One region of the Bacillus sp. Medicinal_06 genome, then DNA from elsewhere that is predicted to be linked to it. Evidence: riboswitches for the same ligand, from Rfam matches in the RefSeq annotation. Region 1 holds a riboswitch; the other holds the start of a gene.
The links. Region 1 has a riboswitch for preQ1 ahead of AC1M36_RS13820 (QueT transporter family protein). Riboswitches for the same ligand answer to the same signal wherever they lie in the genome.

Region 1 (5,306 bases):
GTATATTAAAAATATCATTTAGCAGAATATTCGAGAATATAGCATTTTCAGTTTTATGAACCTGCAAACATTTCAAACGAGATTCACTAAATGAAAAAGTAATCGTTTTTTAGGAGGAATTGTAACATGCAAGGAAAAGTAAAATGGTTTAACAACGAAAAAGGTTTTGGATTTATTGAAATTGAAGGTGCTGACGATGTATTCGTACATTTCACAGCTATTCAAGGCGAAGGCTACAAAGCTTTAGAAGAAGGTCAAGAAGTATCTTTCGATATCGTTGAAGGAAACCGCGGACCTCAAGCTGCTAACGTAGTAAAACTTTAATCCAACATATAACAGGAGGTTACCTTACTTGGTAACCTCCTTTATTATTCCTTTGTATATTTCCTTTTTGCAGGGTGAAAACTATGTGAAATGTGACAGAATATAAAGGAGGAATCGATAATGGGTTCACATGTAAATGATTTTGAAGAAGTAAAATTCCGCGTAGAAACAGCACAAAAAATGGTAGGTTCTGCAACAATTACAATGGATCCTGAATCATTACAGCATGCGACAACCGCAGTCGAATCTGCACGCTCTCAACTTGAAACAATGAAATCTGTTGCAACAGATTTAGATGAGCCTTTTTTAATGAACGAAGAAAAAAAATTAAGTCTATGTGAACACCAATTGAAGGAAGCTAAGCATTAAAAACATCCAGAGTTATCTCTGGATGTTTTTTTACGATAATCGCTCTCCATATTCTTTTAATTTCTCTCCCACAGTACACTGCCGAATACAAAAAGAATGAGCATAATATTTGCTATGAGTTTTTCTATAATGTTCCTGCAAGAAACATCCTTCACAATATGTTTCTAATAAATCATTTACCTCTGTAATGAGCTGCTTTTTATTCACCACTGCACCTCTCTATTCCGTTATTTCTTTATGGCTGTCAATTACTGTTCCTTCCAATGCTTGTGTGGCCAATTGATGAGCTTCTTTATTTTGTTTTCTTGCTACTGGTTCACAGACAAGCTTTAATTTCATTTGCTTTGCTTTTTGTTCAATCTGATCTAAGTAATGATTCAAATGTTCGTCATAGCACGGCCATTCTCTAGCTAGTTGCTGAAGTACGACTTGAGAATCACCATGTAATGTAACCGATTCGTATTTAATTCCTAATTCCTCTAGTACATTCATTCCGTATAATAGCGCTGCATATTCCGCTTCATTATTATCATATATGCCATCTATGTAAGCATTTCGGCGAACTCGGTATATTTTCTGACCTTTTTTATAGTAAATACAAATACCAACTCCAGCCTCTTTCGTCTCTAAATCATATCCCCCATCAAAGTAGATACGAATATCTTGTGGCTCCTCTTCTATTTGTTTACCGAGCTTTTTCATCTCTTTTAGCGTCCATTCCGCTCCCATTTCATCATAAAATAATAATTCCTTTGCTCTACCAGTTTTTTTAAAATCAGTTGCAAATTGAAGCGCTTCCTCTATGTTCATATAATCTGTTGTTAATTCAGTTTGAAGACTCGTCTTTGTTTTATACAGCCAATATATTTTATATTTCATGTTAATTTCCCCTTATATAAGAATTCGTATTTTTATTTTATTATATTTTACCAAGAGTCGCTGTATTGTATGCGAATGAATCAGTTCATATTGTGAGTAGCCTCTTGGACTAAACGAAAATTAGATTACTATCCTAAATTTCAGCAGAACAGTCTCAGTCTCCATCTATATATTCCCCAAATTTTTCCAATAGGATGTTCACTTATAAAGTGAAACTTTAATCAATCTCAATCGACAGCAAGAATATTCATTTATTTTAACAATACAGGAATTTTATGGAATATCCATTTGAAGGAGATTCTTTCTATTTTGAAGTCGATACTGAACTTCGGTTTATTAATATGACAAATGAATCAATCACTACTTCTTAGTGATTGATTCATGAGAGGTAGTCTTTATTTTCACCTTTTTAATAAATTAAGAGTACTTATTTATATACAAATAAAGAGGCTGCCCAATCATTTCGATTTGGTTCAGCCTCTTTATTTGTTCTTTACATCACTTTTTCAAATTGCACTCGCTTATTAATCCAATACATAACAGGCATGCCAATTGCCATTACAACAAATTCACCAGCTGCACATGTAAGCCATGTAAATAAAAATGGCAAATCAAATGCAAGATGAAGTTCAATCGCTATCATAAACATCGTAACTGTAAAGATAACTGTATTAAAAATCATCCGAGCCCAAACACCTTTAATAAAGCGCATAGAAATAATCGTAGCAAGAAGTGTAAGAACGGATTGTCCCACTCCAAATACTAAATCATACGCAATCATAGGTGAGAAAAAGAGATTTGTTAAAAATACGCCTAAGACAATTCCATAAATTGATTTCTTATTAAATACAACAAGATGATTAAACATCTCCGAAATACGAAATTGGACATTCGTAAAGCCAAATGGCTGAATAAGTGCAGAAACAGCAATATATAACGCTGCTAAAATACCATTACCAACTAATGTTTTTATATTCATGACAAAATCTCCTTAGTTTTTTTACGTGGGATGGTTTCGAACCACGTGATCCGTTTTTAAACAACAATTTTATATTGTACGCAATAGCCAGTCATTCGTCAATAGATTCTTTTCATTCACTACCTTTTTTCTTATAGACAACGTATAATAGAGAATATGAAAGATTTAGGAGGTTTCACTTCATGACAGCAACAATTCAAAATGAAAAAGTGATCGTTTCCATCTCTGAAAAAGGTGCAGAGTTACAAAGCGTTCGCTTAAAAGAGGACAACACAGAATATTTATGGCAAGGAGATCCTAAATATTGGGGGCGTCGCGCACCAATTTTATTCCCAATTGTCGGTAGATTAGTGGACAATACATATTATATAGATGGTAAACCTTATTCATTGACACAACATGGCTTTGCTCGCGATCTCATATTCTCAGTAAAAGAACAAAACGAAACAAAGCTTACATATGCTGTAACTAGCAATCAAGAAACTTTACAAAAATATCCGTACGAGTTTGAGCTACTTGTATCTTATGAACTAGACGAGCAAAACATACACGTTACTTATGAAGTGATCAATCCTACTTCAAAAGAAATGTTCTTTTCTATCGGAGCACATCCAGGATTCAATTGTCCTTTAGTAGAAGGTGACTCATTTACAGACTACCATTTATCATTTAATGGCCCTGAACATTTAGAAACAAGTGTTTTAAAAGGACCTTTTCTTTCAAAAGAAAAACAACTAATTGTTGAAAATAAGGCAGAATTACCACTTACATATGATTTATTCAAAAATGATGCCCTTATTTTTGAAAATATGAATACAAATGAAATTTCTATTCGTTCTCATAAACATAATAAGTTTGTAAAAGTAGCATTTGAAGGTTTCCCATTCGTTGGTGTTTGGACACCAGGTAATGAAGCCCCTTTCTTATGTATCGAACCTTGGTATGGAATTGCTGATGAAGTAGAACCAGCAAAAGATTTCAAAGAGAAAAAAGGCGTACAATCCTTACAAGCGAATGAAACATTTACATGCCGCTACAGCATTACAATTGGATAAAGTGAAACTTTAATCAGTGGGGGTTTCTTCATCCCCACTGATTATTAGCCTTCACGAATTGGGCTTTTACGTGCAACCCCTCCCCACCTAACTTCTTTGTTTTTGCTGAATTTTGAGGTGGGGGCTTACTGTACGTTAATGCGGAGTAAAGTGCATGTTTCATATTCTATCCCTCACCTTTAAAATTAGGTGAGGGATTACTATCAGCTAACGCTATATAATAATGGAGGTTTTCAATTTTGATTGAAGTATATATTGATGGTGCATCAAAGGGAAATCCAGGCCCTTCTGGTGCTGGGGTTTTTATTAAAGGTGTGCAGCCACCTGTGCAATTATCACTACCACTTGGAATCATGTCCAACCACGAAGCTGAATATCATGCATTACTCGCTGCATTAAAATATTGCACAGAACATAATTATAGCATTGTATCTTTTCGTACAGATTCACAGCTTGTTGAACGTGCTGTAGAAAAAGAATATGCAAAAAATAAAACATATGCACCACTTTTAGAAGAGGCACTAGCATACATCAAAAGATTTGATCTTTTCTTTATAAAGTGGATTCCAAGTAGTCAAAACAAAGTTGCTGATGAATTAGCAAGAAAAGCCATTTTACAAAATTAATGGGGGTTTTAGTGTGAAAAAAGGATGGATTGCTCCTCTCGCTTTATTATTTGTCTCCTTTATTTTTGAGGCCACGTTTGTTGTCGTTCAAAATGCAATGTCATTTGTTGGACCATTTACTTTCAATGGTGTTCGTTTTTTATTTGCTGGAATCATTTTATTATTTATTCAATTTATGTTCTCGAAAAAAACTTCAAAACAAGAAATTCAACATAGTAGTATTGCGGGTTTAATTGTCGGATTTTTCTTATTTATCGGTTATGTATTACAAACATTTGGATTACTTTATACCACTTCTTCTAAAGCAGGATTTTTAACTGGACTCAGTATTGTTATGGTTCCCATTCTTTCATTTATCTTTTTAAAATACTTGGCATTACCGCTGCAACAGCTGGCTTATATTTACTAACCGCTGGTGATTCTTTTCAATTGAATATTGGTGATATACTCGTTCTCGGCTGTGCAATTGCCTTTGCAGCACATATTCTCATTAACGGAGTCTTCTCTAAAAAGATATCACCTTTATTATTAAGCACAACCAAAGTATTATCTGTTGGAATTTTCTCTTCCTTCTGTGCTTTTTTATTTGAGGATTGGGAGAAATTATTTTCAATCTCTTTATGGACGAATTCGGCTTTTTTATTTGCTCTACTTGCAACATCCGTATTCGCAACATCAATCGCCTTTTTTATTCAAACAGCTGCGCAAAAGCATACATCTCCAACAAGAGTTGCTATTATTTTCGCAATGGAACCTGTCTTTGCTGCATTAACAGGTGTTCTTGTCGCAAACGAACAGCTTTCTATTTCCGCAATGCTTGGTTATCTTTGTATTTTCTTAGGTATGATTTTTGTTGAACTTCCTTCAAAAACAAAAAAAGAAGCGCAGGCTGCATGATGTTACGCTTGTAACGTCTGCATAAAAGCCTTTGCGCTTTTTTTATCAGTAATTTTCTCTTCCTTCAATCGCTCTAATAAAGCGATAAAATAACTGCCATCAAATTGCAATTGATGTTTAATTGTTGCCTCAATCGCTGCATTTACAAGAACATCAGATGCACCTGTATATCCTTGG
Region 2 (5,306 bases), 240 kb from region 1:
TCCATACCTTCTAAATCGTATCGTTCCATCCATTCGCGAAACGATGATGCTGTCATTGATTCTGTAACATTGTTTAAGCGACCGTGACGAATAAAAGAAATTCGCATCTTCTCCACTCTCCATTCATCGCTCATCACCTATATTATTATGCACTGTTTCTTATTGCCATCATACCATGGAGAAAGGGAAAGTCATACTTCCTTACATATCCGCACTACTCTCATGAGTGACAGAAGCATGCACACCATCCACTCCATCAAAATATGTCCCTGTTTCATGGCTACGAATTATTTTTAATTGTTTATATGAAAATAAGAATAAAAGAATCACTATACAGCTTCCAATAATCTCAAATAACATTTTTACCGCCCCCATTTTATTATACCCCTATATACTGATATAAACACTTTTTTATCTATTCCCTCTTCAAAAATAGAAAAATATCTAATACATATCTTACAAAAAAATGACTATTTTTTGAATTTTTCTCATGGAAACATTTACAAACAGGGGAATATAGTTCAAAATAAAGGGAAATAAAAAAGAACGAACTTGTTCTTTTTTGGCAAAACTGTAACAAGGAGAGTTGCTTATGAAAATCGCAGAAACTGGAGATATTATCGAATTTAAAGGTGGAATGCAAGGTCGTGTTCAAAAAGTAAATAAAAACTCCGTTATTGTCGATATAACAATTATGGAGAATTTTAGAGAACTAGATATGGAACCTCTTACAGTTGTAAATCACAAAAACTATACCGTTATTAATCAACATGCATAATATAATAGAGAAAAAGGATCTGTATCCTACATACAGATCCTTTTTTCATTAACGATTATCAATTGTTTCAGGATATAGATCGTGATTCATCATACGATATTCAGCCATCTGCTCATATTTCGTGCCAGGGCGACCATAGTTACAATATGGATCAATTGAGATACCACCACGTGGTGTAAATTTCCCCCACACTTCAATATAACGTGGGTCCATTAATTTAATTAAGTCGTTCATAATCACATTCATACAATCTTCATGAAAATCTCCATGATTACGGAAACTAAATAAATATAACTTTAATGATTTACTCTCGACCATTTTTTGCTCTGGAATATAACTAATATAAATCGTTGCAAAATCTGGTTGTCCTGTTTTTGGACATAAACTTGTAAATTCAGGACAGTTGAATTTTACAAAATAATCACGGTTTGGATGATTATTATCAAATGTCTCTAAAATTCCCGGACTATATTCAAATAAATATTTTGTATTTTGATTTCCAAGTAACGTTACATCTTTTAAATCTTCGTCTAATCTTCCTGCCATTCTGTATACATCCCTTCCATTCGATTCTTCAGAGTTTATTCTTATACGCCTCGTTTGTTTCCCCACACTAACGCATGGAGCTGAGGTAATACTTTTGCATCATTCATCTCTTTGCACTGAACAGCTTTTTCAATAAGCCATTCATATTTTTGTAATAAATTCCTAATAAGCATTGCATCATCCACTGTTTTTGTATCATCATTTCCAACTTGTAAGAAAAATGGTACGTGCGGGTAACGCTCATGCACCTTTATCGCATATTCAAAATCGTGATCATCAAACACGACAACTTTTAAACTAAAATCTTTTCCTGCCAATCTTTCAATAACAGAATCTAACATGATAAAATCTGTTTTCATCTGTGAGCTTGGTGGCTTCGGTGAGATAGTTATTTCATCAATACGAAGTAACCATTCCTGCCACTTGCTCCCTTGCGTTTCAATAGCGGTGCGAATTTTCTTTTCTTGTAATAAAGACAGAAAACCTTCTAAATTTTTCAATAGTACTGGGTTCCCACCTGAAATTGTTACATGTGAAAAATTTTCTCCACCAATTTCAACAAGTTCACTCCAAATTTCTTCTGGAGTCATTTGCCGAATTTGTTCTTTCGCCGACCCATCCCATGTAAAGGACGAATCACACCATGCGCAACTATAGTCACAACCTGCTGTACGAATGAACATCGTCTTTTGCCCAACAACCATTCCTTCTCCTTGAATGGTCGGTCCGAAAATTTCCAAAACAGGAATTTTACTCACCGATCATCCACTCCCGTCTTACTTCCGCATAACTTGTTGGTGTTTCAAATAGACGAACAAATTCAACACGTGCTCCTTTATATTCATGAACGCGATTCTCTTTTGTAAGTGCTTCAGCCATCTTTTCGTAAATCCAAACGACCATGTTTTCAGCCGTCGTATTCATTGCTGGCAACGTTTCATTTAAATAACGATGATCTAAATAAATTTCAATTTCATTTTTCCAAATTTCTTTTATATCGCCAAAGTCAATTGCAAGTCCAATCTCATTTACATATCCACTAATACCAAAAACAACTTTGTATGTGTGACCATGTAAATTTTTACATTTCCCTTCGTAACAATGCAAATGATGCGCTGCATCAAATGTAAATTCCTTACTTACCATCACTCGTTTATTATGATATTTCAGTTGTTCACGTTGAATATCCTTGTCCACTTTTTGTAAATTTTCTACAATGCGAAATCCAAAAAAATTCTGTTCCATTATGCGTTCGCTCCTTCGCGTTCTTGTAAATACGTATCTAAACCTGCTTTACGAAGTTTACAAGCTGGACATTCACCGCAACCATCACCGATTATTCCGTTATAGCATGTTAATGTTTTTTCTCTAACAAACTCGAATGCACCAAGTTCATCTGATAACTTCCATGTTTCTGCTTTATCGATCCACATAAGTGGTGTATGAATAACAAATGGATAATCCATAGATAAATTTAACGTAACGTTTAACGATTTCACAAATACATCACGGCAATCAGGATAACCGCTAAAATCTGTTTCACATACGCCCGTTACAATATGACGTGCTCCAACTTGTTTTGCTAGCACAGCTGCAAATGATAAGAACAGTAAATTTCGTCCATCTACAAATGTCGATGGCAGTTCACCTTCTTCATGTGTAATCTCCATATCCGTTCTTGTTAACGCATTTGGAGCAAGTTGATTTAATAAGCTCATATCAAGTACTGTATGTTTAATTCCTAGCTCTTTCGCAATATCAGCTGCACAATCGATTTCTAACTTATGACGTTGATTATAATTAAACGTCACTGCTTCCACCTCTGCAAACTGCTGCATCGCCCAAAATAAACATGTTGTACTATCTTGTCCACCACTAAAAACGACAACTGCTTTTTCTTTTTTCATCTCACTCATTCTCCTTCTCTACTACGAATAAGAAGAAAGAACGTTCTTGAACTGTCACAATAAAAAAACAAAACAATACCTAAGGATATTGTTGTTTCCATAGTTTTTTATAGAGGGAGTTCGCGAACCTCTCCCATGTTATACATGGAATTTCTTCTTTCATTGACAACACATATTGTAACATACTGTTTCTCCCTCAGGGAAACTTCTGATTTTTCTTTTTTTTAACGAAATTCAGATTCATTTTCTTGTATTTTAATAGTATGATTGTACTTAATTAATACTATACATGTGAGAATAGCAAGGGGGCATAAAACTGAAACTCTTTATCATTCACCTCTTTTTAAACATATTATTGATTCTCGTTATAATGCTAGTGTATCACCTATTTTGGAATCAAAAAGGCAAGCATTCACCTAAACTAAATTCAACTATATTTATATTACTTTGTAGTATTACCACAATGCTTTGCATTTTTTTTGCAGCAAAAACAGATACTGGGTTTCAATTTGATATGCGTCATATTGTATTAATTGTTGGCACATTAACAGGAGGGCCTATTGCCGGTGGATCTATTTTAGTTGTATTAAACGTATACCGTTTCTTATTAGGAGGAGTAGGAATCATTCCATCCGCTATTGGCTCGATTCTCTTATATATCGTTTTACTTTCTACATACAAATTTTTCAATAAAGGGTCCAATCATATAAAACTTATACTTGCCATTTTATATAGTCTTACATACGGACTCGTTTGGGTTCCTGTTTTCCTTATCAAAGTGCCTAATTCTGAAGACTATCTTCTTCATATTATTGCGTATCAACTATGCACAATAATAGGTACAATTCTTATTCTTTATTTATTAAACATACTTCGATTGCAAATTCGTTTACAGGAAGAACTTATTAACGCTGAGAAATTTCATCTTATTGGAGAAATGGCCGCTTCCATTTCCCATGAAATTCGTAATCCTTTGACTTCAACAAAAGGTTTTTTACAACTTTTACAATCTGAAAAATGCTCTGAAAAAGATCGAAAATTATACACAGAAATAGCTATACATGGGATTGAACAAGCAAATCACGTTCTCACAGATTATTTAACATTTGCAAAACCAAGTATTGAGAAAGAACAAATGTTACAACTAGAAGATGAATTACTTCATGCACTATCTCTTATTACGCCATTAGCGAATTTATCAAATGTTCGCATACATTACATAAAACAAAGTAGCTCTTTTTTTATTACTGGCGAAAAGCAAAAATTTAATCAATGTTTGTTAAATATTCTAAAAAACTGTATTGAAGCCATGCCTAAAGGTGGCGATCTTATCCTCACACTAGTTCCCGACCATAAACATATTCAATTGTATATAAAAGACAATGGAATCGGTATGGACACAGAACAGATAAAGCGCCTTGGCTCTCCATTCTATTCTACAAAAGAGAAAGGAACTGGGCTTGGGATGATGGTCGTATTCAGCGTCATCAAAGCAATGGATGGAAAAATCGATATTACAAGTGAAAAAGATATTGGTACAACCTTCCTATTAACCTTTCCACTCATACAAAAAACGTGATGAAGATTTCATCACGTTTTTTCTGTTTCATCAACAAGTTCAGCAAAAGTCTTTACTTTCCCATGCGGTTTTTGATTTTCTTTTCGTGCTTTCCAACTACGCTCTTGCTCTTTTTTCTTATGTGACATGCTTTCAACTCCTTCATATGCTCTCTATGTATTATTCCAAAATAAGAGATAAAAATATGCATCCATCCAAGTGAAACTTCCATTACCTAGCTCTCTTAGTTTTCTCTGAATATTAAAGTAGGGCTTACTTCCCACGAATAGCTGGATAAAATAAAAGAAGCGAGATAACTACTAATTCGCTTCTTCTATTTATTACATATAGTTCCCATAGAAATGAGAATTTTTCTTTATCTTTGCAAAATCGCATATTTTGCTTCTTTTAACTGTGTAAGGTGGCGCTGTTCATGTAAATCAAGGAATTGAACCCATTGATATAAATTAAGTTCATGAAACATAGGATGTTTTAATGAATTTTCAAATAATTCACT

Region 2: linked by a shared signal. The riboswitch ahead of queC (7-cyano-7-deazaguanine synthase QueC) and the one ahead of AC1M36_RS13820 (QueT transporter family protein) in region 1 are both predicted to bind preQ1.

The regions. Positions count from the first base shown of each region.
Region 1 covers NZ_JBWYHD010000005.1:178,994-184,299, forward strand. Annotated here, with positions in the region: gene cspB (cold shock-like protein CspB) at 127-324, shown strand; gene AC1M36_RS13805 (DUF2564 family protein) at 445-693, shown strand; gene AC1M36_RS13810 (zinc-finger domain-containing protein) at 724-900, opposite strand; gene AC1M36_RS13815 (ribonuclease H family protein) at 913-1,572, opposite strand; gene AC1M36_RS13820 (QueT transporter family protein) at 2,066-2,551, opposite strand; PreQ1 riboswitch class I at 2,558-2,602, opposite strand; gene AC1M36_RS13825 (aldose 1-epimerase family protein) at 2,734-3,606, shown strand; gene AC1M36_RS13830 (reverse transcriptase-like protein) at 3,846-4,232, shown strand; partial or broken gene AC1M36_RS13835 (DMT family transporter) at 4,246-5,129, shown strand; gene AC1M36_RS13840 (DUF6123 family protein) at 5,132-5,306, opposite strand, start outside.
Region 2 covers NZ_JBWYHD010000005.1:414,975-420,280, forward strand. Annotated here, with positions in the region: gene AC1M36_RS15080 (histidine phosphatase family protein) at 1-107, opposite strand, end outside; gene AC1M36_RS15085 (hypothetical protein) at 202-375, opposite strand; gene AC1M36_RS15090 (YkvS family protein) at 593-778, shown strand; gene queF (preQ(1) synthase) at 827-1,324, opposite strand; gene queE (7-carboxy-7-deazaguanine synthase QueE) at 1,366-2,082, opposite strand; gene queD (6-carboxytetrahydropterin synthase QueD) at 2,075-2,569, opposite strand; gene queC (7-cyano-7-deazaguanine synthase QueC) at 2,569-3,231, opposite strand; PreQ1 riboswitch class I at 3,325-3,368, opposite strand; gene AC1M36_RS15115 (ATP-binding protein) at 3,602-4,810, shown strand; gene AC1M36_RS15120 (DUF6254 family protein) at 4,822-4,938, opposite strand; gene AC1M36_RS15125 (DinB family protein) at 5,166-5,306, opposite strand, start outside.